One region of the Mesorhizobium sp. M2A.F.Ca.ET.043.02.1.1 genome, then DNA from elsewhere that is predicted to be linked to it. Evidence: predicted binding sites of a transcription regulator. Region 1 holds the regulator's gene; each other region holds the start of a gene.
The links. The regulator LexA, encoded in region 1, represses DNA repair genes until DNA is damaged. The targets are predictions, from matches to a motif close to TGTTCNNNNTGTGTTCNG.
Positions count from the first base shown of each region.

Region 1 (10,035 bases):
CGAACCGGCTGCGCGGCGCCTCGCCATAGACGATGTCGAGCCGCGCCCTGCCCTGCGCCAACAGCTTTTCGCGAAATGCCTGAGCTGGGCCGTCCCAGGCCGCCGGCCAGCGGTCGCCGCCAGCGATGTTCGCGCCGTTGGCGTAGGCGTCATCCCAGTCGACAATGCGGTGTCCCAGCACCGGCCCCTCCAGCGATCGGATCGATTTCGAGTTGTCTTTGTTCGGCATGCCATTCGAAGTCAGGTGACGGCCTCCTTGATCGCATAGCGCGCTTCCTGCCAGGCGCTCGTGCGCAGGATGTCTTCCAGCACCTCGACGGCGGCCCAGACATCCCGGTAGCCGACATAGAGTGGCGTGAAGCCGAAGCGAACGGTCGACGGCGCGCGGAAATCGCCGATCACGCCGCGCTCGATCAAGGCGCGCATCACCTGGTAGCCATGTGGATGGGCGAACGACACCTGGCTGCCGCGCTCGGCGCCGTTGCGCGGGCTTTCTAGCTCAAGACCGAACGCGCCGCATCGAGCTTCGACAAGGCGGATGAACAGATCCGTCAGCGCGACGCTCTTCTCGCGCACGGCCGTCATGTCGACTTCGTCCCAGAGATCCAGCGAACCTTTCAGCGCCCGCATCGACAGCATCGGCTGCGTTCCGCACAGGAATCGCCGGATGCCCGTGCCGGCGGCATAACCCTGCTCGAACGCGAACGGTCGGGCATGGCCCCACCAGCCGCTGAGCGGCTGGCTGATGTCGGGATGATGGCGGGTGGCGGCATAGATGAAGGCAGGCGCGCCCGGTCCGCCATTGAGATATTTGTAGGTGCAGCCGATCGCGAAATCGGCATTCGAGCCGTCGAGATCCACCGGCAGGGCGCCGGCCGTGTGGCAGAGGTCCCAGACGATCAGCGCGCCGGCGTCATGGGCCTTGCGGGTCAGGGCCGCCATATCGCGCAACCGGCCGGACTTGTAATTGACGTGGTTGACCAGGATGACCGCGACACGGTCGTCGATCAGTTCCTCGATCGTCGGCGCATCGACGCCCTCGAGCCGCAGCACCGCGCCGGGCCGCGTTTCGAGGACACCCCTCCGCCATGTAGAGGTCGGTCGGAAAGCTGTCGCCTTCGGCAACGATCACCGAGCGGTCGGGTCGCATCGCGAGCGCCGCATGCAGGACCTTGTAGATGTTGATCGAGGTGGTGTCGCATACGACCGTCTGGCCAGGCGCGGCGCCGATCAGACGCCCGAGCCGGTCGCCCAGCTTGACAGGCATGTCGAACCAGCCGGCGGTGTTCCAGGCACGGATGAGATCCTGCGCCCATTCCTGCTTCGCGGCCGTCTCGATCTCGTTGAAGACATTGATCGAAGCGGCGCCCAGTGAATTGCCATCAAGGTATATCACCCCTTCCGGCAGAACAAAGCGATCGCGCAAGGGGCGCAGCGGGTCCGCGGCGTCCATCGCCACGACCTCGGCAAGATCGGGAATTCCCCTCATGTGCTACCGCCTCCATTTCGACCCAGGCCGCTACATCCCTCCGGCGACCAAGGCGGTTGTCCCATCACCGTCCGCAACCCGGCAAGAACCTTCTGTCCTATGTTAGCTGGTCCATAGACGGCAAAGGCTGAGGATCGGAATCGTCGCCAAGGTTGGCATTTTGAGTTCGTTTCGTTCACGTTACGGTACATGGTTGGGTCAGCTGACTGGATCCCTTCAGCACCTCCGCGACGATGTCGCCTCTCAATTTCAGCATAAGGAGAATTGCAAAATCGAGCGGAATCAATGACACAGCCCAACCGGTGGCGGCCAGGCACCGTCGGATGCAACATTCTTTCGCCCGCCTTAAGAAATTCATTAAACTTTAAACGGTTGCGGAACACAACTGGAACAGATAGTGTTTGTTCTGGGTTTGTTTTTCTGATTCTGGTTTCGGAACCCGTGGGGGCCGCCAATGCTGACGCGCAAACAACATGAACTCCTGATGTTCATCCATGAACGCCTGAAGGAGAGCGGGATCCCTCCATCCTTCGACGAGATGAAGGAAGCGCTCGACCTCGCCTCGAAGTCCGGCATCCATCGGCTGATCACGGCGCTGGAAGAACGCGGCTTCATTCGCCGGCTACCGAACCGGGCGCGCGCGTTGGAAGTCTTGCGCCTGCCCGACTCGATCGCTCCCGGCCTGAACGCCGCGAAGAAATTTTCGCCAAGCGTCATCCAGGGCGGCCAGGGCAATCTAAGTCGAGAGGTCAAGCCGGCAGCGCCCTCACGTACGCCGACACCCAGCAATGATGACGACGCCGCTTCAGCCGTGTCCATTCCGGTGATGGGCCGCATCGCCGCCGGTGTGCCGATCGACGCCATTCAGCACCAGACGCATTCGATCTCGGTCCCGCCGGACATGATCATGGGCGGCGAGCATTATGCGCTGGAGGTCAAGGGCGACTCGATGATCGAGGCCGGCATCTTCGACGGCGACACCGTCATCATCCGAAACGCCAACACGGCGAGCCCGGGCGAGATCGTGGTGGCGCTCGTCGATGATGAGGAAGCGACGCTCAAGCGCTTCCGCCGCAAGGGCGCCTCGATCGCGCTGGAGGCCGCCAACCCGGCCTACGAGACCCGCATCTTCGGGCCGGATCGGGTCAAGGTGCAGGGCAAGCTCGTCGGGCTGATCCGCCGCTACTGATCCGGCTTCGAGGGCTTGGCCCTCTCAGGCTTTTCATAAGGCGGCAGTCCCCTCGCCTCGCGCGTGTATTTGCGCTGCTCGTGCCAGGGCCGATATGGCTTTTCGACCGCATATTGGATGGTTGCTCGCGCGGTTGCCGATTGTGGATCGAAGAAGACGGCGGCGCTGCCGTCACGCGCCAGTTGGCGCTTGGTGACGACAAGCACGCGCTGATCCCAGCAGGGATTGTAGGCCGTCGCATCGTTGATGACGATGAGGTCGGCAAAGCCGCAGGCGGGCCGTGCGCTGTCGCGGTTTTCGGCGAGCGCCACGATCGCGCTGGACGGATGCCGGCCAATGCAGAGGTCGCCGGTGCAATAGAAGGGCGAGCCTGGCGGCAGGTCGACCGGGTCGGCGATATCGAGAGCATCCTTGGCAAATGTCTCCGGCGGTACGATGTCCTCGGCCTTCAGCGCCCGCTTCCAATTGTCGGTGGTGAACTCGTTGGAGCGTTCGCGGTTGACGGCAAGCTCGCCGCCACCGATCGGCATCGCCACGAGATGCGCGTCCTCCGAGATCAGCACATCCGGCGTGCGCACATGCGGGATGGCCAGCAGCGCGGCGAGCGCGAAGGGCACAGCGGCAAGCCTTAGCCAGGTGGTGGCCATGGTCGCGATGACGAGCGCGATTGTCGCCAGCAGCACCGACTGGATCGAGATCAATCCCACGGCATCGACTGGCGAGCGCTCGGAAATCCATGCCGAAATGGAGATCATCGCTGTCAGGCCCTTGCCCATCACATAGAGGAAGGGACCGTCGAAGCCGAACGGCATGGCGAGCGCGCTCAACACGGCGAACGGCATGACAATCAGCGAGACGATCGGCATGACCGCCAGATTGGCCAGCAGGCTGAGCGGCGACACGCGCTGAAAATGCCAGATCGCAAACAGCAATGTCGCGCTGCCGGCGATGAGCGAGGTCACAGCGGCGCCGCCCACGCCAACCGCCAGTTTTCGCGACAGGAACCTCAGGAACGAACGCTTCACCGGCGGCGCGGTCGTTTTGCCCGCGCGATAATCGGCAAAGCCGGCATAGGCGCCGACCAGGGCCGCGGTGGCGGCGAAGGACATCTGGAAGCTCGGGCCGACCACTTCATGTGGCGAGACAAGGATGACGGCAATCGCCGAGATTGCCAGGTTGCGCATCGTCAAAGCCGCGCGGTCGAAGAGCACCGCTACAAGCATAACCGCAAGCATGATGAAGCTTCGCTCGGCCGCCACCACGATGCCGGAGATGACGAGGTAAGCGGCGATCAAGGCCAGCGCGATCGCTGCGGCGTATTTCTTCACCGGGCGGCGGGAGGAGAAATCGGGAAACAGCGCGAAGGCGCCGCGCAGCAGGAACATGATCGTGCCGGCGACCAGCGCCATGTGCAGGCCGGAGATCGAGATGATGTGATAGATGCCGGTCCGTCGCATCGACTCGTTGATCGCTTCCGGAATGCCCGCGCGCACGCCGACGATCAGCGCCGCCGCGATCTCGCCTTCGGAACCGCCAATGCTGCTCCGGATGTGGTCGGCGATCCCTTCGCGCGCGTTTTCCACGGCCGACGCAATGCGCGCTCCGAAGGGTGCCCCCGTTGTCGCCGTCGAAGACGGAGCCAACAGTTTTGGGTCGCCCAGGAAAAAGCCGCTGCCGCCGATGCCGCTAAAGTAGCTGTCGAAGGAAAAATCGTAGCTGTCCGGCCGGACCGGGCCGGTCGGGGGTAGCAGCTTGGCATAGCCGGTCAGCATCGATCCGACGGTCATGCCGGGCGGGATCCTGCGCGCCGACAGCCGAACGCGGTCCGGCGCGTAGCGCAGCGTCGGGTGCTCGGTGGACATGAGATCGATGGTCAGCCGCACACGGCCATTGGCCATCGCTTCGACGGTGACCAGGCGACCGGTCAGCCGGGTCTGGATTTCGGACCCCAGCATCGGCGTCGCCATCCGCCAGGTCTCCACCTTGGCCGCAAGAAAGCCGAACGCGCAGAAAAGCGATGCCATGAAGACAAGGTGCGCTTTCTGCCAGGAGCGCGACACCGTCGCGCAGACAGCCATCAGAGCCACCGCCGCAAGCGGCCTGTAGAGATCAGGCTCGGTGCTCAGCGAGAAGTAATAGATCACGCCGGCGGCCAGGAACACCGGCACCAGCAGGAAGCCGATGCCGCGGTCGAGCTCGGTAGTGGCAGCGATCGCAACGCTTCGCCGCAGCGCAGGAACCGAAACGCGGCCGAGTTGTTTGCGGATTCGGCCTACGGTACCTGTTGGCGACGCTGGCTGCAGCGCACCGTCACCGGGCGGCGGTAACTCGGTGGGCGGATGGAGTTCTGGAAGCGAAAGCGGCGCTTCTTCAGCGGGCTCGGCATGGGCAAACATCAGGCGCTCGCTGACGCCAGCTGTCGTTTCCCCGCCCTCCTCCGTGCCCCGGCCACGTCCAGCCATCGGGTCTGCCCCTTGCGCCCCAGACCGCCTATGGTACATGAACGCGCAAAGCGCGAAAGCCCGCGCGAAATATGCCGTTTCAGTGCTTCTTCGAGAGTTTCATGTCCGACAAGGTCGTCACCCGTTTTGCCCCCTCGCCCACCGGCTACCTGCATATTGGCGGGGCGCGCACGGCGCTGTTCAACTGGCTCTATGCCAGGCACACCGGCGGCACGATGCTGCTGCGTATCGAGGACACTGATCGCGAGCGCTCCACCGAAGCCGCCACGGCCGCCATTCTCGACGGATTGACCTGGCTTGGCCTTTCCTGGGATGGCGACGCCGTCTCCCAGTTCGAGCGGGCTCCGCGCCATCGCGAGGTGGCCGAGGAACTCGTGCGCCTGGGCAAGGCCTATTACAGCTATGAGACGCCGGCGGAGCTGGAAGCGATGCGCGACGCAGCGAGAGCCAAGGGCCTGCCGCCGCGTTACAACGGCCAGTGGCGCGACCGCGATCCGTCCGAGGCACCGGCAGGCGTCAAGGGCGCGATCCGCATCAAGGCGCCGACCGAGGGCGAGACGGTCGTCCATGACCGCGTGCAGGGAGAGGTGCGCTTTCCCAACAAGGATCTCGACGACTTCATCATCCTGCGCTCGGACGGCAACCCGACCTACATGCATGCCGTCGTCGTCGACGACCACGACATGGGCGTCACCCACATCATCCGCGGCGACGATCACCTGACCAACGCCGCGCGCCAGACGGTGATCTACAACGCCATGGACTGGGCGGTGCCGTCGATGTCGCACATCCCGCTGATCCACGGCGCCGACGGCGCCAAGCTGTCGAAGCGGCACGGCGCGCTGGGTGTCGAGGCCTATCGCGCCATGGGCTATCTGCCGGAAGCCTTGCTCAACTATTTGGCGCGGCTCGGCTGGAGCCATGGCGACGACGAGGTGATGTCGATCAAGGACATGATCGCCTGGTTCGACATCGGCGACGTCAACAAGGGCGCTGCCCGCTTCGACTTCGCCAAGCTCGAGGCGCTGAACGGCGTGCATATGCGCAAGATGGACGATCGGGCGCTGTTCGATATCTTCGTCGCCACTCTGCCCTATCTCGAAGGCGGTCCGGCGCTCGCCGCAAAGCTCGATGACAAGCGAAAGGCGCAGCTGCTTGCCGCCATGCCCGGCCTCAAGGAGCGGGCAAAAACCCTGGTGGAGCTGGCCGACGGCGCGGCTTTCCTGTTTGCCGAGCGTCCGCTGTCGCTGGACGAGAAGGCGGCGGGCTTGCTCAGCGCGGATGCGCGCGCGATTCTGCGCGGCGCGCATGGCGCGTTGTCTTCTGTCCAGGGCGAGTGGAGCGCCGCCTCGGCGGAGGCTTCGATCCGCGAGTTCGCGCAGGCTGGCGGGTACAAGCTTGGCGCGGTGGCCCAACCACTGAGAGCCGCGCTGACCGGCCGCAGCACATCGCCTGGCGTGTTCGACGTACTGGCCGTGCTGGGCCGCCAGGAAAGCCTGGCGCGCATTGGAGATCAAATCGATTAGGAGCGAACTGGCCCAAGAAGATTGGCATTGAAAGGTGTGTTTCGCAGTGCAACATTAGGCCTTGGCCCAATCTGGCACGCACCTCCTAAAATGCGGTGGCGAGTTCGCGCATTCCGGTGACTTCGACGTGTCGTTTGCAGGAATTGCCTTGCCGGCATGAGGATACAAGGGAGTTTGAGAATGAGCGAAGCTGCGACAAAACTGGAACCGGGCAGCAAGGCGCACGAGTCGACCGCCAGGCTCGAACTCGCCGGCAAGACCCATGAATTCAAGGTGCGAAGCGGGTCGACCGGGCCTGACGTCATCGACATCGGCGCGCTCTACAGCACCACCGGCGCCTTCACCTACGACCCCGGCTTCACCTCCACTGCAAGCTGCGAGTCGGCAATCACCTTCATCGACGGCGACGCCGGCATCCTTTTGCATCGCGGCTATCCGATCGACCAGCTTGCCGAACATGGCGACTTCCTCGAAGTCTGCTACCTCCTGCTCTACGGGGAACTCCCGACCAAGGCGCAGAAGGAGGATTTCGACTATCGCGTGACGCGCCACACCATGGTGCACGAGCAGATGTCGCGCTTCTTCACCGGCTTCCGCCGCGACGCGCACCCGATGGCCGTCATGTGCGGCGTGGTCGGCGCGCTGTCGGCCTTCTACCACGACTCGACCGACATCTCGGACCCGTATCAGCGCATGGTCGCCTCGATGCGCCTGATCGCCAAGATGCCGACCATCGCGGCGATGGCCTACAAATACCATATCGGCCAGCCCTTCATTTATCCGAAGAACGATCTCGGCTTCGCCGCCAATTTCCTGCACATGTGCTTTGCCGTGCCGTGCGAGGAGTACAAGATCAATCCGGTGCTGGCGCGCGCCATGGAGCGCATCTTCATCCTGCACGCCGACCACGAGCAGAACGCCTCGACCTCGACGGTTCGCCTCGCCGGCTCTTCCGGCGCCAATCCGTTCGCTTGCATCGCCGCCGGCATCGCCTGCCTGTGGGGCCCGGCGCATGGCGGCGCCAACGAAGCGGCGCTGAACATGCTGGGCGAGATCGGCCATGTCGATCACATCCCGGAGTTCATTGCCCGCGCCAAGGACAAGAACGACCCGTTCCGACTGATGGGCTTCGGCCATCGCGTCTACAAGAACTACGATCCGCGCGCCAAGATCATGCAGAAGACCGCGCATGAGGTGTTGGGCGAGCTCGGCATCAAGGACGATCCGTTGCTCGACATCGCGATGGAACTGGAGAAGATCGCGCTAACTGACGCTTACTTCATCGAAAAGAAGCTCTACCCGAACGTCGACTTCTATTCTGGCATCACGCTGAAGGCGCTCGGCTTCCCCACAACCATGTTCACCGTTCTGTTCGCGGTCGCGCGCACCGTCGGCTGGATCGCGCAGTGGAAGGAAATGATCGAAGACCCGCACCAGAAGATCGGCCGCCCGCGCCAGCTCTACACCGGCGCCACCGAGCGCGACTACGTGCCGATTGCGAAAAGGTAATTGAGCGAATAGCGAGATAGCGAGTAGCGAATAGGGGAAAGAAGGCAAACCGACAGCCCCACTCGCTATTCGCTACTCCCTATTCGCTCTCTTGATACACCCCATCACCACTTCCGCGGCGATCTCGCCGGAGGGCCGTTCGGTCACCATGCGCCGGGCAATTTCGGCAAAGCCCGCCTTTTGCCAAGCGCGCATGCCGGTGTCGGCAAACAGGGCCTCAAGTTGCCGGGCAAGGTTCTCCGGCCGGACATACTGGTCGTAGAATTCCGGAACAAGCGTGCGGTCGGAAATCAGGTTGGGCAGCAGGGCCGACCAAGTCGTCACCATATGCTGCAGCAGCTGGCGCGCAATCGGGTCCAGCTTATAGCAGGAAACCATCGGAACGCCGGCAAGCGCCAACTCGAGCGACACCGTTCCAGACGCGATCAATGCCGCATCGGCCTTGCCGAAGGCCTGCCATTTGCGCTCTGGCTCGGTGATGATTTCCGGCTTGTCATCCCAACTGGCGACCGAAGCCTTCACCAGCTCGGTGACATGCGGCACCGTCGGCAACAGCAGGCGCAGGCGATGGCCGCGTTGGCGCAGCACAGACATCGCCTTGCCGAACGGTTCCATCAGCCGGCGAACCTCGCCGCGCCGCGAGCCGGGCAGCACCAGCACCGTCTTGACACGGTCGTCGGAGAGGTCGCGCGGTTGGCTCTGCGCCCTGGCGGCGCTAAGCACGCCCGGATCCCGCGTCAGTCGGTGCCCGACATAAGTGCCCGGTGGTCCGCCGAGACGGGCAAGCGCCTTCACCTCGAACGGCAGGATGCACAGGATATGGTCGACATAGGGCTTCATCGCCACCGCCCTGCCCGGCCGCCAGGCCCATACGCTCGGGCAGACATAGTGGACGATCGGGATGGCCGGCGCCGTTGCGCGGACCTTCTTCGCCACGCGCAACGAGAAGTCCGGGCTGTCGATTGTGACGAGGCAATCGGGCCGCTCGGCCGCGATTATCGCAGCAGTCTGGCTGATGCGGCGCATCAGCCGCGGCAGGTCGCGCAGCACCGCGCTGAAACCCATCAGCGCGATCTCGCCGCCGTCAAACAACGGCGTCAGCCCCAGTTGCTGCAGGTGCCGGCCGCCGATGCCGACAAGCTGAAGCTTGCGGCCGGTCGTACGCTCGAGCGCCCGCACGATATCGGCGCCGAGCAGATCGCCGGATTCCTCACCAGCGACGATCGCGAGCTTGAGCGGCTTGTCCGCGGCCATCAGCCGGCTCCCTGTCTGGCCAGCTCCGTCGCGGGCAAACCGACGATGAAAAGGCCAAAGGCGTTCGCCCGGGCAAGCGTGGTCGGGCCTTCAAGGATAAGCGAACGGCCGGCCTCGACGGCTATGCCGGCAAGGCCTGCCGCATGAGCGGCCTCGACCGTCTGCGGGCCAATGGTGGGCAAGTCGGCCCGCAATTCCTGACCCGGCTTGGCGCATTTGACCAGCACGCCGCGCGCCTTGCCGGCCAGCCTGCCATGACCGCGCAAATCCTGCATTCTGTCGAGCAGACCGGCTGTGCCCTCAATGCCTTCCAGCGCCACGGCGCGACCTCCGATCGCAATCGCCGCCTGGCCGATATCGAGTGCGCCGATGGCCTTGGCCGCCTTGCGAGCGGCCTCGATGTCGCGCCAGTCGGACTGGTTTGGTCCGGCCGCCGTCAATGTGCCTTCGCTCGCCGTCAGTTCCGGAACGACCTCGTGCGCGCCGACGACCTTGACGCCTCGCGTTTCGAGGGCTCGGGTCAATATCTTCAACAGGCCATCATCGCCGCGTCGCAAAGCTCTGACCACAGAGGGAATTATCGCCAGCAGACCAAGTGTCGGCCTT
Region 1 covers NZ_CP034445.1:6,657,470-6,667,504, forward strand. The annotation lists gene EJ068_RS32215 (alpha/beta hydrolase) at 1-181, opposite strand, end outside; partial or broken gene kynU (kynureninase) at 241-1,489, opposite strand; gene lexA (transcriptional repressor LexA) at 1,944-2,678, shown strand; gene EJ068_RS32230 (ComEC/Rec2 family competence protein) at 2,672-5,140, opposite strand; gene gltX (glutamate--tRNA ligase) at 5,242-6,666, shown strand; gene gltA (citrate synthase) at 6,847-8,175, shown strand; gene lpxB (lipid-A-disaccharide synthase) at 8,248-9,429, opposite strand; gene lpxI (UDP-2,3-diacylglucosamine diphosphatase LpxI) at 9,429-10,035, opposite strand, start outside.

Region 2 (10,035 bases), 2.4 Mb from region 1:
AGCGCTGCCCGCATCTCGACCAAATGATCGCGGTGGCCGGCAAGCGATTGAAGCCGCTCGACTTCTTCGCTCGGCGCCGGCTCGGCCTCAGGGTTATAGCGACGGCCATAGTCGCTCAGCATCCTGGCATCGAGAGGATCGGTCTTGGCGCGCCGGCGCGTCGACTTCGAATAGTGGTGGGTGTGCGCCGGGTTGTGCCGCGAGAACGGCACGCCGGCCTTGGCCAGCGCATGGCGCAGCAGCCGGTCATGGACACCTGTCGCCTCCATGACGACGAAGTCCCGACTGGGATCAAGGCCTGCCACATAGGCGGCGATCGCATCGGCCTGGTTGTCGATGCGCCGAAGACGGCCGCTTGTCTCATCAAAAAAGTCGAGCCACTGCTTGGAGATGTCGCAGCCGACATAGTTCTGGGCTATCATGTCCACGCCTCTTCCTGTGGTGCGGGGTCTGCTTCGAACAGCCCCGTGCAACTGTTCAGGTTGATGGTTCACCGGTGGGAAGGGACCGGGCCATGCCACGGCCTGTCCGAAAGGACGACCACGATCCACTCGGTCTCCTTCCCACCTCAACCATACACCAGAACCAACACACAGGATCCTAGGGTCTTCGCGACGGAGCTTCGCTCCTGTTACGCCCTAGGATGACGACGTTCGATAGGCTTCGGCCAATTGCGAACTTGCGAGTGGTCACCGAACGAACGGCGAAATTCAGCATTCCGGCAGGAAACAGAGAAGGCTGTCGCGGAACTGAGCAGCCGCAAGCTCAAGCCACCAGATCCGGCACCGGCCCGACATAGCGCGACTGCGGTCTGATCAGCCGTCCGGTAGCCTGCTGCTCGCGGGCATGTGCGATCCAGCCGGCGACGCGGCCGGCGGCGAAGACGTTGGAGAACGCCTCTTTCGGGAAGCCGACCGCTTCGAGCAGAAGCGCGGTGTAGAATTCGACATTGGTCTGGATCGAGCGCTGCGGCTTGGCGATCCTGAGCACTTCGAGCGCGGCCTGCTCCACCGTCTCGGCAAAGGCCAGCCGGCTGCCCATCTTCTTGCTGCTTGCTTCGTTGCGGGAACCAAGCTGCCGCACCACCGCCTTCAGCGCGTCGGCGCGCGGATCGCGCACGCGGTAGATACGGTGGCCGAAGCCCATGATGCGCTCGCCATGCGCTATCTCGGCGCTGAGCCAGCCGGTTGCATCGCCGCTGGCCTCGATGGCGTCCAGCATCTCGATCACCGGCCCCGGCGCGCCGCCATGCAGCGGGCCCTTCAGCGCGCCGAGCCCGGCCAGGATCGCCGAGGTCAGCCCGGCCTGTGTCGACGCCACGACGCGGGTCGCGAAGGTCGAGGCGTTGAGCCCGTGGTCGCAGACCGTCACCAGATAGCTGTCGAGCGCCTTGGCAAGCGCCGGCGAGGCGGCGCCGGCGAGCATCCGCAGCATATCGCCGGCATGATCGGCTTTTGCGTCGGGAGCGACCGGAGTCTCGCCCCGGCCAAGGCGCAGCAGGGCCGGCGTCAGCACCGCCGCCGCCCCGATCAAGCGCAGCGCGTCGGCAAGTCCGTCGCCGTCCGGCAGGACGGCCATGCCCGCTCGCATGCTGCTGTAGATGTCGAGCGGCGCGAGCTGCGCAAGCAACGGTTTCACACGATCGAATACCTCCACCCGCGCCTTGCCGATCGCCTTCTCCAGTTCGGCGTCGCCGGGGAGATCGTCGAAGAAGCCGTCGAACAGCAGCCGCACCACTTGCGCGTAGCGCCAGCGGCCGGCGAGTTCCGTCAGCGAATGTCCGCGGATGGTGAGGTGCCCGCCTGCACCGTCGACATCGGAAAGCACCGTGTCGGCCGCCACAACATCATCGAGCCCATTCGCCATGATCGTCTCCTTGACCTTTTGCGCTTTGCAATTAATGCTGCGCAATCAATGCATCAATCTTGATCAAGATAATCAATATAAGGCGGCAAATGACAGAGTGGCTGACGCGGGAGCAAGCGCTGGAGCGGCTGAACGTCCGGCCGCAGACGCTTTATGCCTATGTCAGCCGTGGTCGCGTCGGCATGAGGCCGGACGACGCCGACCCGCGCCGCAGCCAGTACCGCGCCGACGACATCGCAGCTCTTGCCACACGACGCGACCGAGGCAGGAGCCCGCAGGCGATCGCCGAAAGCGCCATCGCCTGGGGCGAGCCGGCCATCGCCACCTCGATCTCGACGGTGCTGCATGGCCGCCTCATCTACCGCGGCAAGGACGCGGTGGAGTTTTCGGCGACGGCGACGCTCGAGGAGACCGCCGGACTGCTGTGGGCCTCCGGCCGTCCGGTGTCATTTGCCTCGCTGACTCCTTCGGCCGCCCGGCAAAGCGGCACGCCGACCGCCTTCGCCCGGCTCTCGGCGCTTGCGGCCGAAGGCTGGCCCTCACTCGGCCGCAGGCCGGCCATGCTGCAGCAGGACGGCGCCGCCGCGACCAGCGCGCTGGCCACCGCGCTCGGCGCGACGCCAGGCTCTGAACCCGTGCATGCAAGGCTGGCGCAAGGCTGGTCGGTGGAAGCCGATGGCGCCGACCTCATCCGCAAGGCGCTGGTGCTTTTGGCCGACCACGAGCTCAACGCGTCGACCTTCGCCGCCCGCGTCGCGGCCTCCACCGGCGCGCCGATCGCCGCCTGCCTGCTCGCAGGTCTTGCGACGCTTACCGGCCCGCGTCACGGCGGCGCGGGTGCCGCGGCGGTCGCGCTGGTCGAGGATGCGGAGCGGCTGGGCGCGGACGAAGCGATCGCCCGCTGGCTGGCGCATGACCGGCCGCTGCCCGGCTTCGGCCACCCGCTCTATCCGGAAGGCGACCCGCGCGCCGAGGGCGTCTTCTCCGGCCTCGAGATCGACGAAGGGCTGTCGCGCCTTCGCAAGGCGGTCCTAGCCGCCACAGGCCTGCACCCCAACATCGATTTCGCCCTGGCTGCTATAACGCGCAGCCTGCGCCTGCCCGCCGATGCGCCGTTCCGCCTGTTCGCCCTCGGCCGCAGCATCGGCTGGACGGCGCATGCAATCGAGCAGGTGACCAGCAACAGGCTGATCCGGCCCCGCGCCCGCTATGACGGGCCTGTTGGCGCAGGATAATGGCCTTGCAGATTAGCCGAAATGCGTTGAGGTCGTCATTCTAGGGCGGAGCAAGGAGCGAAGCGACGCGCGCAGACCCTAGAATCCATTCCGTGACGCTAAGGCGTTGCGACGATTAAAGAATTCTGCGCCGCTGCACCCTACGGCATCGGTCACGGAATGGATCCTCGGGTCAAGCCCGAGAATGACGAAGGGATAGGCCTTTGCGCCAATCTCCAGCGTTCGCGATCGCCGCCAAACGGCGACGCGCTCGTCAAGACATCGTGTCGAGCTTGCGCTGCATCGCCGCGATCTGCGCCTTCAATTCCTGCAGATCGTCGGACTTCTCTTCCTTCTTCGGCGGCTCGGCCGGGGCCGCGGCATTGCTGCCGGCGGGCGGGAACGGCGTGAACATGCGCATGGCGTTCTGGAACATCTCGACATTGCGGCGCGTCTGTTCCTCGAGCGCCTTGATCGGCGTCTTCATCATGTCCATCGGCGTCTTGCCGAAGGCGCCCTTCATCTGCTCGCGAAACCGCTCCTGCTCCTTGGAGAAGGCGATCATCGACTGTTCGAGGAAGCTCGGCACGATCATCTGCATCTGATCGCCGTAGAAGGAGATGAGCTGGCGCAGGAACGGGATCGGCAGCATGTTCTGCCCGTCCTTGTTCTCCAGCTCGAAAATGATCTGCGTCAGCACCGGATGCGTGATGTCGTCGCCGGTCTTGGCGTCCTGCACCGTGAACTCCTCGCCCTTCTTGACCATCTCGGCCAGGTCCTCGAGCGTCACATAGGTGCTCGTGCCGGTGTTGTAGAGCCGGCGATTGGCATACTTCTTGATGACGATCGGGTCGTCTTTAGCGGCCATCCGGATCCTCCCCAGGACACCGGCACCTCTAGGAGTAAGCGGCCGGTAACGATTGCGCCTTCTGTTAAGGATACGCGCAAAAGCGTCACAATTCCAAGTGGTTTGTGCACTGCGGCATCAATTAATGCTGCACAGCCATTGCAAAATCCGCCGCGCGGCCAACGTCACGTTACCGCGACTGGCGTGCGCTCTGCTTGCCGCGCATGGAGGCCATGCCCATTTCCGGTTTGACTCAGATCATTGAACGAGCAAGAAAAGTCTTCAACGATAGCCTAAAATACGACACCTCGAAGTCTGGAGAAGAAAATGGCCGCTTCCAATTCAATCGTCGTCGCCAGCGCCGCCCGCACAGCGGTCGGCTCCTTCAACGGCAGCTTCGCCGCCACGCCGGCGCATGAGCTAGGCGCCGTGGTCATCAAGGAACTGCTCGCCCGCGCGAGCGTCGAAGCCGCGGAGGTCGACGAGGTCATCCTCGGCCAGGTGCTGACCGCCGCTCAAGGACAGAACCCGGCCCGTCAGGCCTCGATCAATGCCGGCCTGCCGAAGGAAACGACGGCCTGGGGCCTCAACCAGGTTTGCGGCTCGGGCCTGCGCGCCATCGCGCTCGGCATGCAGCAGATCGCCGCCGGCGACGCCAAGGTGATCATCGCCGGCGGCCAGGAATCGATGTCGTTGTCGCCGCACGCCGAGCATCTTCGCGCAGGTGTGAAGATGGGCGACTACAAGATGATCGACACCATGATCAAGGACGGCCTGTGGGACGCTTTCAACGGCTACCACATGGGCAACACCGCCGAGAACGTCGCCCGCCAGTTCCAGATCACCCGCGAAACCCAGGACGAGTTCGCGCTTGCCTCGCAGAACAAGGCCGAGGCCGCGCAGAAGGCCGGCAGGTTCAAGGACGAGATCGTCGCCTTCACCATCAAGGGCAAGAAGGGCGACACCATCGTCGACCAGGACGAATATATCCGTCATGGCGCCACGATCGACGCCATGACCAAGCTGAGGCCCGCTTTCGACAAGGACGGCACGGTCACAGCCGCGAACGCGTCCGGCATCAATGACGGCGCCGCCGGCGCGCTGCTGATGACCGAGGCCGAGGCCGCCCGCCGCGGCATCACCCCGCTGGCGCGCATTGCTTCCTGGGCGACCGCCGGCGTCGACCCGGCGATCATGGGCACCGGTCCGATTCCCGCCTCGAAGCGGGCGCTGGAGAAGGCCGGCTGGTCGGTCAAGGACCTCGATCTCGTCGAGGCCAACGAGGCCTTCGCCGCGCAGGCCTGCGCCGTCAACCAGGGCATGGGCTGGGACCCCTCGATCGTCAACGTCAATGGCGGCGCCATCGCCATTGGCCATCCGATCGGCGCGTCCGGCGCCCGCATCTTCAACACGCTGGTCTACGAGATGCGCCGCCGCGGCGCTAAGAAAGGCCTTGCCACGCTGTGCATCGGCGGCGGCATGGGCGTCGCCATGTGCGTGGAAGCGATCTGAACAGCCAATTGCGAATAGAGAGTAGCGAATAGGGAAGAAAAAGCGTCGCGGCGGGACATCAGACCCCTACTCGCTATTCGCTACTCCCTATTCGCTCAGTCGATTTCTAAAGGGAGGACCACATGAGCAAGGTAGCAATTGTCACCGGCGGAACGCGCGGCATTGGTGCTGCGATATCGGCCGCCTTGAAGAACGCCGGCTATTCGGTCGCCGCCAACTATGCCGGCAATGACGAAGCGGCTCAGAAATTCAAGGCCGAGACCGGCATCCCGGTCTACAAATGGTCCGTCGCGGACTACGATGCCTGCGCCGCCGGCATCAAGCAGATCGAAGCCGATCTCGGTCCGGTCTCGGTGCTGGTCAACAACGCCGGCATCACCCGCGACGCCATGTTCCACAAGATGACGCCGGCACAGTGGAAGGAAGTGATCGACACCAACCTTTCCGGCGTCTTCAACATGACGCACCCGCTGTGGAGCGGCATGCGCGACCGCAAGTTCGGCCGCGTCATCACCATTTCCTCGATCAACGGCCAGAAGGGCCAGGCCGGCCAGGCCAATTATTCGGCGTCGAAGGCCGGCGACATCGGCTTCTCCAAGGCGCTTGCCCAGGAAGGCGCCCGCGCCGGCATAACCGTCAACGTGATCTGCCCCGGCTATATCGCGACCGAGATGGTCAAGGCGATCGACGAGAAGGTGCTCAACGAGCGCATCATCCCGCAGATCCCGGTCGGTCGCCTCGGCGAGCCGGAAGAGATCGCGCGCTGCGTCGTCTTCCTGGCTTCCGACGAGGCCGGCTTCATCACCGGCTCGACCATCACCGCCAATGGCGGCCAGTACTTTGCCTGACGGCATTTGTCGCCACGGCGGCTCCTGTTAGCGAATAGGGAGTAGCGAATAGGGAAGAACGGCGGCGTCAGCGCGGCGGTTATCAGATCCCTATCCCCTATTCCCTATTCGCTACTCTCTATTCGCTCCAACTTGCCTCAATTCGGGACGCAAAAGTTAACGGCCCGGCCGCTCTCTGTGCACAACCCTTCTGACAAACTGTGAATCCTCGGTGGGCAAGCTGTGGATAACACCATATTTAGGGGTGAACAAACCGGGAAACTTCTTGCATCTCTGATTCGTCGCCGATTCGTTCTGGCTTTGGTCGAAAAGTTAACCGCAGAAGCGGAAAACGTTACCCAAATCGTTAAAAGCGATTAAGAAAATTCAACAAATTCATAACCTTGACGACACCTCTCCAATCGACCGCGACCGTTCACCGGCAAAGGTTAACGGCGACGCGATCCCGGCGGTGGCAAAGCATGAATCGGGCCAGTTTCCCGATTCAGCATGTGGTGAGACTCACCGTCAAAAAATCCACATATAGCCGTGAACAAAACCTGAATCAGAACGAGTCAGCGATTCGTCGCTGATTCGTTCCAGACTCGTTCCAGCCGTTAACGGCAGGCGGTTTTGACCGAGTCCGTCGATTCCCGCCTGCCCAAAAGAACATTCCGCTTTCGCTCGGCGTCCTAAATCCCTATGTGTCGGCTGTCACACGCGGCGGCGTCGCCGCGCTTCCGACCAAAAGCATGATCCCGAAAAGTGGGAACCGGTTTTCGGAGAAAGATCATGCTCAAAGAATCGAAGCGGCAGAAACACTCATTTCCGAGCCGATGAATATCCAGCCGAAACACTCTCAGCCGCTTATCCTTTCGGGCCGCGACGTGACGGCCGTGCTTGGCCCCACCAACACCGGCAAGACCCATCTCGCCATCGAGCGCATGGTCGCGCATGAGACCGGCATCATCGGCCTGCCGCTGAGGCTGCTTGCCCGCGAAGTCTATGCGCGCGTCTGCGAGAAGGTCGGCGCCCACAAGGTGGCGCTGATCACCGGCGAGGAAAAGATCGTGCCTGCGGGCGCGCGATACTCGGTCTGCACCGTCGAGGCGATGCCGCGCGAGACCGACGCCGCCTTCGTCGCCATCGACGAAGTGCAGCTCGCCGGCGATCTCGAGCGCGGCCATATCTTCACCGACCGCATCCTGCATCTGCGCGGCCGGCAGGAGACGCTGCTGCTGGGCGCCGCCACCATGCATGGCATCCTGCAGCGCCTGCTGAAGGGCGTGTCGGTGGTGACGCGGCCGCGCCTGTCGCACCTTGCCTATGCCGGCTCGAAGAAGCTGACCCGGCTGCCGCGGCGCACGGCGATCGTCGCCTTCTCGGCCGACGAGGTCTATGCCATCGCCGAACTGATCCGCCGTCAGCAGGGCGGCGCCGCCGTCGTGCTCGGCGCGCTGTCGCCGCGCACCCGAAACGCCCAGGTGGAGATCTTCCAGTCCGGCGACGTCGACTATCTCGTCGCGACCGACGCCATCGGCATGGGGCTGAACCTCGACCTCGAGCACGTCGCCTTCGCCCAGAACCGCAAGTTCGACGGCTACCAATACCGCAACCTGAGCGCGGCCGAGCTCGGCCAGATCGCAGGACGCGCCGGCCGGCATCTGCGCGACGGCACGTTCGGCGTCACCGGGCAGGTCGACCCGTTCGACGAGGATCTGGTCGCCAAGATCGAGGCCCATGATTTCGACCCGGTGAAGGTGCTGCAATGGCGCACCGCCGATTTCGATTTTTCCAGCCTCGACGCGCTCAAGCGCTCGACCGAGACCAATGCGCCGGTCGAGGGGCTGACCCGCGCGCTGCCGGCTGTCGACGCGCAGGCGCTGGAGCATCTGTCGAAGGACGGCGACATCCGCGCCTTGGCCACCGGCAAGGATCGTGTCGCGCTGCTCTGGGAAGCCTGCGCGCTCCCCGACTACCGCAAGATCGCGCCGGCCCAGCACGCCGATCTTATCGCCTCCATCTATATGGACCTTGCGCGCCATGGCCATGTCGATGAGAATTACATGGCCGAGCAGGTGCGGCGCGCCGACACGACGGAAGGCGATATCGACACGCTCTCGCACCGGATCGCGCAGATCCGCACCTGGACTTTCGTCTCCAACCGCCCTGGATGGCTGGCCGATCAGCTACACTGGCAGGAAAAGACGCGCGAAATCGAAGACAGATTGTCGGATGCGTTGCATGAGCGGTTGACGAAACGCTTCATAGACCGCAGGACTTCCGTCCTCATGCGGCGCCTTAGAGAAAATACCATGCCTGAAGCCGAAATCAGCCCAACCGGAACCGTCCTCGTCGAAGGCCATCATGTCGGCGAGTTGCAGGGGTTCCGCTTCACCGCCGACCAAAGCGCCGGCGGCGAGGACGCCAAGGCGGTGCGGATCGCCGCTCAGAAGGCGCTCGCGGCCGAGTTCGACGCGCGCGCCGAACGCTTTGCCGCCTGCGCCAATGGCGACCTGGCCTTGGGCTCCGACGGCGTCCTGCGCTGGATCGGCGCGCCGATCGGCACGCTGGTCGGCGGCGACGAGGCGCTGAAGCCGCGCCTTGTCCTGCTTGCCGACGAGCAGCTGACCGGCCCTGCGCGCGACAAGGTTGCGTCCCGCGCCGAGCGTTTCGTCAATTTCCAGATCGAGTCGCTGCTGAAGCCCCTGGTCGATTTGAAGAATGCCGACCAGCTCACCGGCATCGCGCGCGGCATCGCCTTCCAGCTCGTCGAGCATTTCGGCCTGATCAATCGCCGCGACATCGCCGAAGAGATGAAGTCGCTCGATCAGGAAGGCCGCGCGGCGCTCCGCCGGCTCGGGGTGCGCTTCGGCGCTTATCATGTCTTCGTGCCGGCGCTGATCAAGCCGGCTCCGGCCGGTCTGGTGACCTTGCTCTGGGCGCTGAAGAACGACGGCAAGGACAAGCCGGGCTTCGGCGACGTGGTGCATGCGCTCGCATCGGGCCGCACCTCGGTCGTCATCGACCCGGCCTTCGACAAGACCTTCTACAAGCTCGCCGGCTATCGCAATCTCGGCCGCCGCGCCGTGCGCGTCGACATCCTCGAGCGGCTTGCCGACCTCATCCGCCCGGCGACCAACTGGAAGCCCAGTCTCGGCCAGCGTCCGGACGGCGCCTATGACGGCCACGCCTTCATGGTGACGCCGCCGATGATGTCGATCCTCGGCGCCACCGCCGACGACATGGAAGAGATCCTGAAAGGTCTCGGCTATCGCTCCGAGGCGAAGCCGGCCGCCGAAGTGAAGGCGAAGCTCGAAGCCCAGGACAATGCCGCGCGTGAGGCGGCGGCGGCGAAGCTGGCGGCGGAAGAAGCGGCGCGTGCCGCGCAGGCGGCAGAGACGCAAGCCGCGGTCGCAGAGGCAACAGCCGAAGGCTCGGAGCCGGCAGTCGTCGAAGCTCCGACTGAAGCCGTCGCGGAAGCGGCGGAACCTGTCGCTGAAGTTCCGGCCGAAGCCAGCTCGGAAGCAGCAGCGGAACCTGCCGTTGAAGAGCCGGCAGAAGTTGCAGCCGAGGTCGCGGAAGAGGTTCCCACTGTGGAAGCCCCCGCTGCAGTGCTTGAGTCGGCCGAAGGCGCCGACGCCTTTACCTCCCCCTCGATGGGGGAGGTCGCGGCGCGAAGCGACGCGGGTGGAGGTGATGGCGCCGACGATGCAGATGCTGGGACGGCCGGCGCTCCCCACGAGGGGGAAGGCAAGGCCGACGAAAC
Region 2 covers NZ_CP034445.1:2,328,169-2,338,203, forward strand. The annotation lists gene EJ068_RS11110 (IS110 family transposase) at 1-422, opposite strand, end outside; gene EJ068_RS11115 (citrate synthase/methylcitrate synthase) at 766-1,866, opposite strand; gene EJ068_RS11120 (citrate synthase) at 1,956-3,101, shown strand; gene phaR (polyhydroxyalkanoate synthesis repressor PhaR) at 3,355-3,948, opposite strand; gene EJ068_RS11130 (acetyl-CoA C-acetyltransferase) at 4,255-5,439, shown strand; gene phbB (acetoacetyl-CoA reductase) at 5,562-6,287, shown strand; gene EJ068_RS11140 (helicase-related protein) at 7,103-10,035, shown strand, end outside.
Region 2: the regulator LexA is predicted to act here: its motif matches at 6,862-6,879, upstream of EJ068_RS11140 (helicase-related protein).

Region 3 (10,035 bases), 2.4 Mb from region 1:
GAGGTCGATCTGCGCCGTGTCGTAGTTTTGGCGCGCGGCTTGCGTCAGGAGGATACGCGCCTGGGCGTCGTCATGCGGCTTGCCGCCGGCGCCGTTGGCATAGAGTTGCGCCATCGCGTATTGCGCGTCGGCAAGGCCGGTGGCGGCCGCGCGCTCGTAGTAGACGGCGGCTTTCACAAGCCCGTCATCGCCGGGATCCTGCTGGACAAGCAACTGCGCGAAGTTGAACTGCGCAAGCCGGTTGCCGGCCTCGGCCGAGGCCTGCATCAGCGCGAAGGCGCCCTTTTCGTCCTTCTTCACATAGCGGCCGTCGAGCAGCATCAGCGCATATTGGAACTGCGCCTCCGGCACGCCCTGTTCCGCGGCCAGCCCATACCATTTTGCGGCCTCGGCGGGATTGAGCGGCACGCCCAGCCCGCGCGACAGGATTTCGGCCACCAGCGTCTCGGCGGCCGGATCGCCGTTCTTGGCGCGCTCCATGGCGAGATTGTATGCGGTCTTGTAGAGGCCGCGCTGGAAGGCGCCATAGGCGGCGTCCGGCTGCTTGGCGCCGAAACGGTCGGGATTGACGGTGTCGGCCGATGGCGGAGTCATGGTGGCCGGCTGCGGCAAGGTGTTCTGGATCGGCTTGTCGATATGCGGATCGCCGCCGAACCGGCTCGCATCCGGCGCGGTGTCCGGCGTGGCTGTGTCCGGCTTGCCCTTATCCGGCGTGCCCGTGGCCAGCGAGCCTGCATCCGGCTTGGCTGCGTCTGGCGCGCCCTTGTCCGGCGCACTCGTCTCCGGCCGGGGCTGGGGCAGAGGCACGGTCTCGGTCGCGCTCGCCGTTTCGCCCAGCCAGCAAGCCGGAACCAGCAAGCCGGCCAGGACGGCCAGAGGAAGCACACGCAAGCGCATGTCAGTCCTCGAAACGCGGCGCGGTTTCATCGAGCAGCGCGTTGGCGGCGGCGATCGCCGCCGCGGGATCGCGCCCATCGGCGAAAACGGCGCTGGACAGCGCCACGAATTCGGCGCCGGTCGCGGCCACCGCCTCGACGGAAGCAAGCTCGGAGCCGCCCATGACGATGCAGGGAATCGAGATCATCTCAGCCCACCATTCGCCGAGGGCGAGGTTGCGGTGATGCGGCTCCGGCTTGTTGTCGTAGCCGAAGCGGCCGAAGAACATGTAGTCGGGCCGTTCCTCGCCGAGCTCCAGCGCCTCGTCGCGCGTCTTGGCGCCGCCGGCGCCGACCATCATCTTGCCGGCCAGTCGCTCGATCGTCTCGGCGAGCTCCCGCGGCTTTGCCTCGACATGGATGCCGTCGGCCTGGACGCGCCCGGCGATGCGGCTGTCGCCGGCGATGATGACGGCGATGCCGGCGCCTTGAGCGATCGGCACGATCCGTTCGGCAAAGGCCTGGAAGGAAGCATCGTCCATGCCGTTGTCGGGCAGGATAAGCGAAGCGACGTCGCCGCCCTCGAAGGCCGCGCAGATATGCTCGGCCGGCACGAGCGGCGGCGCGATCAGCACGATGCGGCAGCGATTGGGCGGGGTTAAATCGTTCATTGGCCTTCGATCCCGGTTTCGCCTATGCCGGGCGAAGATGGTTGCATTGCGGCATAGAGCAAAGCGGCCAGCTTGAACAGGAGGGCGAAGCAGGATCGTCGTGCGCGGGGACGCCGCCGGATCGCCGCGCTCCGTCGTTTACAGAGCCGGTTCGCGGAAACGCCGAACCGCTCCAGGGATCACCCGTCCGGCAGGCTGAAGACGGCGCACGGTCTGACAATTCCACGCAATTGGTGTTCGCCCAGCGGGACCAAGGGCGTCGAGGTTTCCGCCGCGACAGCACCGGAGATCAGGACGCTCCATCCAAGCGGCCGACACAGGCCTTCGAGCCTGCTGACGAGGTTCACGGCCGGGCCGATTGCCGTGAAATCCAGACGGTCGGCGGTGCCGACATTGCCCCACACCATGTCGCCGATGTGCAGCGCCATGCCGAATTGCAGCTCGGGCATGCCCTGTCCGGCACGAACCTGATTGAGCTGCGCCATCCCCGCCCGCGCCGCTGCGACCGCGCGCAACGCCGTCTCGCAAGCCTCTGAGACCGAGCGCTCGCCGACAGGAAAGATCGCCAGCACGCCGTCGCCGATGAATTTCAGCACCTCGCCGCCAAAAGCGTGAACGGCGCCGGCGATGCGATCGAAGCTGGCGTTGAGCGCCGCCACGACCTGCTCGGCGTCCGTCTCTTCCGACAGGGCGGTAAAGTCGCGCAAATCGCTGTAGAGCAGGACCGCGCGGATTGTCTCGCCAACCTCGCGCCGCGAACGGCCGGCCAACACCTGCGCCGCGCTGCGTTGCCCAAGATAGGCCTCAAGCAGGGCCGACAGCGTCGACCTGGCGGCGAGAGCGGCAAGCGGCGCCACGGCGAAGCGCGCCACCTGGTCCAGTGTTTTCGATTCGTGCTCCGCGAGAGGGCGTGCCGCGGCCCAGTTCAGTTTTGGATTCCCCGATTGCGCATCCTCGCGCTTGGGACCAACCGTGTAATCGTGCACGACACCGGTTCCCAGTCCCGCCAGCCATTCGCGTCCGAGATCTGCCTCTCCGGTTCCAGGCATCATGCCGGCGCCAAAACCCAGCGCCTCCATGACGACGCCTGTCTCCGCCCGCCACAGCCAGGCGCGGCGCGTTATGATCGGATGCGGCGCGGCGAGCGTCAGGGCTCCACCGACGAGCGGCAACCCGTCGTCAACCAGCCGCGCGCCGAGCGTGGCCAGAAAATCATCCGGCTGGACGGCGCCGCCGGCGCTGTCGACCAGCCAGGCGAAAGTTGAAGAAAGCCGCATCGATATGATCATGCTTCGGCGTTCCGTCGCTGTCACCAGCGCGAATCGAGCCAACGAGATTTTAGTTGAACGGCAGGGCGATTTGGCTTCGAATCGAAAGCGCTGGCCCGGCGCCACCTGCCAGGCGAGCCGTGTTGGCGCGCAAACCCGGGAGGTTTCGATGGCTGAACCCTTGATCGTTCGTCGCGAGGTACAGATCGCGGCGCCGCCGGCGACAGTCTTCGCCTTCCTGACAGATCCGGACAAGATTGTGCGCTGGATGGGAACGGAGGCAACGGCGGAACCCAACCCTGGCGGTCTCTATCTGCTGAATTTGGGAGGAAGAGCCACGGCTCGCGGCCAATTCACCGAGGTCATACCCGTCCACCGCCTTGCCTACAGCTTCGGCTGGGAGGGCAACGATCGGACGCCACCCGGTTCGAGCCTCGTCGAAATCGATCTGGTCGAAGAGCCGGGCGGGACGCGGGTCAAGCTCACCCATAGCGGCCTTGCCGACCGAGAGATTTGCGACAGCCACGAGAAGGGCTGGACGCACTATCTGGATCGGCTCGCAATCACCGCCGCCGGTGGCGACCCGGGACCGGACAAAATGTAGGGCAGCGGCCGCAATTGCCGACAGCCAGCGGCCAATCGCTAGTGTGTTTCACCGTTTCACGGAAACGGCGAAACGCGCTATCTTCTTGTTTTTACGCAATTCCGGACGGAAAACCGCTCACACCTCTCCTGGAATTGCTCTAGAGTTCAAGCTTGTAGCCGATATGGCTGGCTTTGAAGCCAAGCCGCTCATAGAAGCGGTGCGCGTCCGTCCGGCTCTTGTTCGTCGTCAGCTGCACGACCCGGCAGCCGCGCTCGCGGCATTTGTCGATCGCCCATTCCAACAGGCGCTGTCCCAGCCCCTCGCCGCGCCGCGATAGGCCGGCGAGAAAGGTGATCTGGAGCGTGCCGATGACCGTCGTTGCCATCGGTCATCACCGCGAGCAACTGGTTCGGATCGCCGTCTATCGCCGCGAAGGCGTCCAGATAGGGTTGCGCCAGCGGCAGGCTTGCGTCTTCACGGGCCCGGCCCAGCGCATCGTCGGCAAGCATTGCGACGATGACCGCAACGTCCGCTTCACGTGCACGGCGAATGCTGATGGCGTTCATTTCCACTCTCCGAAATGGCGGGCCGACCGACCGGCGGACCCTGGCGGGGCGGATGGTCGTGCTGATTGGGCGGCAATAGCGGATGCCGGCATTAATGACTATCCCGGCGGCGCCGTTCTGCGCTATGGCTTGGTTCCCCGCCTCCTCCAACCTTCTCTTGCCGATGTCAGGCTTGCTCAGCGATCCCTGGTTCTATGCCGCCGCCATCCCGGCGGTGATCCTTGTCGGCCTGTCGAAAGGCGGCTTCGGCGGCGCCGTCGGCTTCGTCGGCGTGCCGTTGATGGCGCTGACCATCCCGCCGGTCCAGGCAGCGGCCATCCTGCTGCCGATCCTGTGCCTGATGGATATCGTTTCGGTGTGGACGTGGTGGGGCGTCTATGACCGCAAGATGCTGGTCGACATGATGCCCGGCGCCGTCATCGGCATCGGCCTCGGCTGGCTGACCGCCGCCTTGGTGACCGAGGAGATGGTGCGGCTGATCGTCGGCGCCGTCGCACTGGTGTTCGTGCTGCGCTGGCTCTACCTGCAGTTCCGCCATGGCGCCGATCATGCGGCCGAGCCGAACCGCATCGCCGCCGCCTTCTGGGGCACGGTCGCCGGCTTCACCAGCTTCGTCGCCCATGTCGGCGGTCCGCCCTTCCAGGTCTATGCGCTGCCGATCCGGCTTGATCCCAAAGTGCTGTCGGGAACGGCCGCGATCTTCTTTGCCACCACAAACGCGCTGAAGCTCATCCCCTATTTCGCGCTCGGCCAGTTCGACACCGCCAACCTCACGGCCTCGGCGGTGCTGATGCCGCTGGCGCCGCTGTCTACCATCGCCGGCGCCTGGCTGGTGCGCCGCATGCGGCCGGAGATCTTCTATCCGTTCACCTACGCCACCGTCGCGGTGGCCGCCGTCAAGCTGCTTTGGGACGGCATTGCGGGCCTGATGTGAGGCGTGCAGATATTCAGGTGAGGCCGGCCTGCAAATGGCGGTTTCCTGCGCTTCCGGTGCTCACGTACTTTAAGTACGCTCCGCTCCGGTTCTCGGAAACCGCCCAGTTTGGTCGCTTCGCGCCCGTCTTCGACTCCGACTCGGCCTGACCTGAATCTCAACGCGCCTCGGGCGGTCGCCTTGATGTCAGGCGGCGCTCGGCACCAGCTGCCGGCTGCCGCCGAAGCCGAGGGCGGCGCCGAGCGCAATCACCATTGCCATGCCGGCAAGAATGCCGATGTCGTGCAGAGTGGGCTTCAGCACCATGTCGGCGATGATCACCAGCATCACCGCATAATCGAGGCGCGCCCATCTCATCATGCGCTGGCCGATGGCAAGGACGGCGGGCGTCACACCCTGCTCGGCGACCATGGCGCCCATGCGCTCGCCGGTCGGCTTGAAGATCAGCATGCCGATCGAGAAGGTCGTGGCATAGCCGACGAGGCCGATGACGATCCACAGTTCGGTGAAGCCGACCCAGAAACCGCACATGACGAGGCCGAAGATCAGCGTCAGCATCGACATCGGCGCGAAGAACCTGCCGCCGAGCTGTCCGCTGGCGCGCATTGCCTGCAGCTTGTCCTCGATGTTGCCGGCGCGCTCGGCCAGCACGCCGAGCAGGAACAGCACGAAGCCGCCGCCGACCCACAAGATGGCCGAAACAACGTGAAGGAATTTGACGATCGAATACCAATCCATGGTTTGCTCCCGGATAGCGTGCCTGATTTCAAGCGGCGAGGATTTGCGCGCCGCTTCAGAGGAGCGGCCTTTTGCGTGGCGCGTGTTTCGGAACGATGCCGCGGCAGCGGCGGGCATGTTACAGGCGGCCACGATCGGCATTCGAAAATCCGGTTTTAGACGATCCCCAGCGGCGGAGCCGCTGTCCTGTTCCGGCACAGGGAAGCGCGTTCGCTTAAAAAATCGCCGCCTCGTTAAGGGTTCGTTAAGCTTTACAGGCGTTTACTATGCGCATCCAGTTTTGCTGGATTCTTACCGAGTGGTTGGAGCCACTTTGTTTGACGCCTCCCTGTTAAACTCCTGAGAGCCGCCTTATCCGCGGCTCTTTTTTTGTCCGCAGGCGGCTGGCTCCAAAGCAGCCGGCGTTAACCGTTTGTTAAACATGCGCTTGCCTTCATGGGCGTCGAAGCGCATTTTCAAGCCTCGGTCATTTAAGGGTGCTGGCCACGTCGGCAAGGATAGTCGAATCGGCTGGCGGCAGTGCAGGGGCGTATCGATGAACGAGCCTTCGAAGGGCAGCGCGAAAACCATCAAGCTGGCAGAGCGCCGGGTTTTCTCCCAATCCTTCAAGCCGCTCTACCAGGAAGGCATGGGGCTGGTCGAGCAGGCCGCCGAATATCTCGATGGCAAGGGCAGGCTCGAGGCCAAGAAATTGTCGCGCACGGCCGCGACCCTCTATGCGGCGGAATCGATGCGGCTGACCACCAGGCTGATGCAGGTCGCCTCCTGGCTGCTGCTGCAGCGCGCGGCGAATTCCGGCGAGATGACGCGCGACCAGGTGGCCTCGGAGAAATCCAAGGTGCGGCTGGATACCGCGTCGGCGCATGACGAGGCGCTTGGCTGGAACGAGTTGCCGAAGGAATTTCTCGATCTGGTGACGCGCTCGCTGCGCCTGCAGGCGCTGGTGCGGCGCATGGACGAGGAAATCTATGGCGGTGTCGTGGCCGAGACGCACGCCCCCGGTCGCCGGGCCAATCCGGTTTCCGACCAGATCAGCCTTTTGAACACGGCGTTCGCGCGCGGCTGACACCGCGTTTGCAACAAACGCTGAGATAGCGCCGGCGGCTTCCCCCTTCGAGCCGTGATCGGCGCAAATCAAGCGCCTCTGGCCTCCAGCCACTTTTCGATATTGCGGCAGCAGCCTTCGGCGCATTGAAGGCCGTGCCGACCTTCGCGAGAAAGATCACCCTTGCCTGGAAGCGATAGGCCTCTAGTTGGAGCCGTTCGCCGCAGCCGGGTCGACCCGAGCCGGATTTGCAAGAAAATCACCGTCACTGTGACCAAAGCAGATTGCGAGGCTTGATCCCGTGCATTCGCCATTGGACCGCATTCCGGTATCGATCATCATCCCCAACTACAATTACGAACAGTTTCTCGGGCGCGCCATCGACAGCGCGTTGGAGCAGGACCACCGAAATGTCGAGGTCGTGGTCGTCGACGACGCTTCGACCGATGCGTCGGTGGCCGTCATCGAATCCTATGGCGACAAGATCCGCCCGTGCCTGAGGCGCAGGAATGGCGGGCATGGCGCAGCATTCAACACCGGATTCGAGGCGAGCACCGGGGAGATCATCCTTTTCCTGGACGCCGACGATTATCTCTATCCGAACGCCGTCTCCGAGGTCCTGGACGAGTGGGATGCGGATGTCGCCCAGGCGCAATTCCGGCTGCATCTCGTTGATGAGGACCAGCAGATCAAGGATGTCTTTCCCCCTCCCGAACAGCCGTTCGATTCAGGCGACGTCGTGTCGGAATTGTTGCGCAAGGGGCGCTACCGTACGACGGTGACAAGCGGGCTGGCGTTCGACCGCGAGGCGCTGGAACTGATAATGCCCATGCCTGAAAGCGATTTCCGGCAAGGCGCCGATGGCTATCTGGCGACACTGGCGCCGCTTCACGGAGAAGTGAAATCCATCGACACCTGCCTTGGCGCCTACCGCATCCACGGCTCCAACCATTCGGTCTTCGACGAGAAGCTTGCCGAGCGGGCGCGCTGGCGCATGCAGCATGACTTCCGGCGCCTCGAAGCCCTGTCCGACCGGGCGGCCGAGATCGGCTTGACCATGCCGCCGGATGCCGGTCTTCACGATCCGGTTCACCTGGAAGAGCGGCTGGCTTCGCTCTGCGTCGACGAGCCCCAGCATCCGGTTGAAACCGACTCCCGGCTGGGCCTGGCAAGAGCGGGCGCCGCGGCCAGCCTGGAAATGAACGCATCCTGGCGGCGGCGGGCTGCCCTGGCGGCCTGGTTCCTCAGCATCGGAATCCTGCCGCGGCGCATGGGCAATGCGGTGCTGGCATGGAAGCTGGTCGCGTCGTCCCGGCCGGCGGTCCTGACGCGGCTGTCGAAAACTATCCGTCGCATGACGAACTAGGTTCGCGACACAGGGATTTTGAAAGGTTGCTGTTTGTCTTGGCGCAGGATTTTCCATTCATTTGCGTGAAATCAGCGCAAACGCTGGAGATTGGTTGAAGCCGCCCCAACCTCGTCATTCTATGGCGGAGCAAGGAGCGAAGCGACGCGGCGCAGACCATAGAATCGATGCCGTGACTTGAACGCGGCGCCACGGTGCAGAATTCTGCTCCGTTGCACGCCTTGGCGAAGGTAAAGGCATGGATTCCAGGGTCTTCGCGACGGAGCTTCGCTCCTGCTCCGCCCTGGAATGACGATCGCAAAGGGCGTTTCGGCCAATCTCCAACGCATTCCGCCTGCCAACGCCAACAGAGCCGACCGGCCAAATCCCCTTACGGCCTGCGACACCGGTCAGGCGGGATCTTGGGATCGCGACTGTTTCCGGTTTGTTCACATTTCGCTGGCATCGCTTGCCGCCGAGGTTAAACTTGGCGCATGGGGGAAGCGATTCGCATCATCGGCATCGATCCGGGCCTGAGGCGCACCGGTTGGGGTATTGTCGACAGCGTGGGCAATTCGCTGCGCTTCGTCGCGTCCGGCACCGTGCGCTCGGATGACAAGGCGCCGCTCGCGACGCGGCTCTGCCAATTGCATGACGGGCTGGCCGAGGTGCTGCATCAGGCCATGCCGCATGAGGCCGCGGTCGAACAGACCTTCGTCAACAAGGATGCGACGGCGACGCTGAAGCTCGGCCAGGCGCGCGGCATCGCCATGCTGGTGCCGGCGCGCGCCGGGCTGGTGGTCGCCGAATACGCGCCCAATGCGGTCAAGAAGGCGGTGATCGGCGTCGGCCATGGCGAGAAGAAGCAGATCCATATGATGGTCAAGGTGCTGATGCCGAAGGCGGTCTTCGACACCGACGACGCCGCCGACGCCCTTGCCATCGCCATCTGCCATGCGCATCACCGCCCGAGTGTCGCCTATCGGATGGCGGTTGCGGGGTGAGGGGAAAATCATGATCGGCAAGCTGAAAGGCACGCTGGACGAGATCGACGAAGATAGCTGCGTCATCGACGTGCATGGCGTCGGCTATGTCGCCCATTGCTCGGCGCGCACGCTGGCATCACTGCCATCACCCGGGGAGGCGGTGGTGCTTTTCATCGAGACCTATGTGCGCGAGGACATGATCCGGCTCTACGGCTTCCAGACGGGGCTGGAGCGCGAGTGGTTCCGGCTTTTGATGAACAATGTGCAGGGCGTCGGCGCCAAGGTGGCGTTGGCGGTGCTGTCGACGCTGGCGCCGGCCGACCTAGCCAACGCCATCGCGCTGCGCGACATCGCCATGGTTTCCCGCGCGCCCGGCGTGGGCAAGAAGGTGGCCGAGCGCATCGTCACCGAATTGCGCACCAAGGCGCCGGCCTATGCTGGCGCGGCGACCGGCACGATCGGCCTCAAGCAGGAACTCGGCGAAGGCGTCGCGGCCGCGCCGATCACGGATGCGGTCTCGGCGCTCGTCAATCTCGGCTATTCGCGCGACATAGCGGCAAACGCGGTCGCGGCGGCGCTGAAATCGGCCGGCGACGGAGCGGATGCCTCGAAGTTGATCCGTTTCGGGCTCAAGGAACTGGCGCGGTGATGCAGCGCTTGTCCCGCCAGCGGTCCTATGCCAGGAAGGCGGCATGAGCCTTTCGCCCCGCCTCATTGCCCCCGACAAGCGCGGCGAGGATGCCGACCAGACGCTGCGGCCGCAGTCGCTCGACGAGTTCGTCGGCCAGGCTGCGGTGCGCGCCAATCTCAAGGTCTTCGTCGACGCCGCCAAGGGTCGCGGCGAGGCGCTCGACCATGTGCTTTTCGTCGGCCCTCCGGGGCTCGGCAAGACGACGCTGGCGCAGATCATGGCGCGCGAGCTCGGCGTCAATTTCCGCTCGACCTCCGGCCCGGTCATCGCCAAGGCCGGCGACCTTGCCGCGCTGCTCACCAATCTCGAGGAACGCGACGTCCTCTTCAT
Region 3 covers NZ_CP034445.1:2,382,350-2,392,384, reverse strand. The annotation lists gene EJ068_RS11390 (tetratricopeptide repeat protein) at 1-897, opposite strand, end outside; gene EJ068_RS11385 (thiamine phosphate synthase) at 899-1,546, opposite strand; gene EJ068_RS11380 (adenylate/guanylate cyclase domain-containing protein) at 1,726-2,823, opposite strand; gene EJ068_RS11375 (SRPBCC domain-containing protein) at 2,984-3,418, shown strand; partial or broken gene EJ068_RS11370 (GNAT family N-acetyltransferase) at 3,558-3,966, opposite strand; gene EJ068_RS11365 (sulfite exporter TauE/SafE family protein) at 4,130-4,900, shown strand; gene EJ068_RS11360 (DUF2269 family protein) at 5,087-5,638, opposite strand; gene EJ068_RS11355 (DUF1465 family protein) at 6,174-6,704, shown strand; gene EJ068_RS11350 (glycosyltransferase family 2 protein) at 6,985-8,049, shown strand; gene ruvC (crossover junction endodeoxyribonuclease RuvC) at 8,523-9,032, shown strand; gene ruvA (Holliday junction branch migration protein RuvA) at 9,043-9,663, shown strand; gene ruvB (Holliday junction branch migration DNA helicase RuvB) at 9,707-10,035, shown strand, end outside.
Region 3: the regulator LexA is predicted to act here: its motif matches at 8,464-8,481, upstream of ruvC (crossover junction endodeoxyribonuclease RuvC).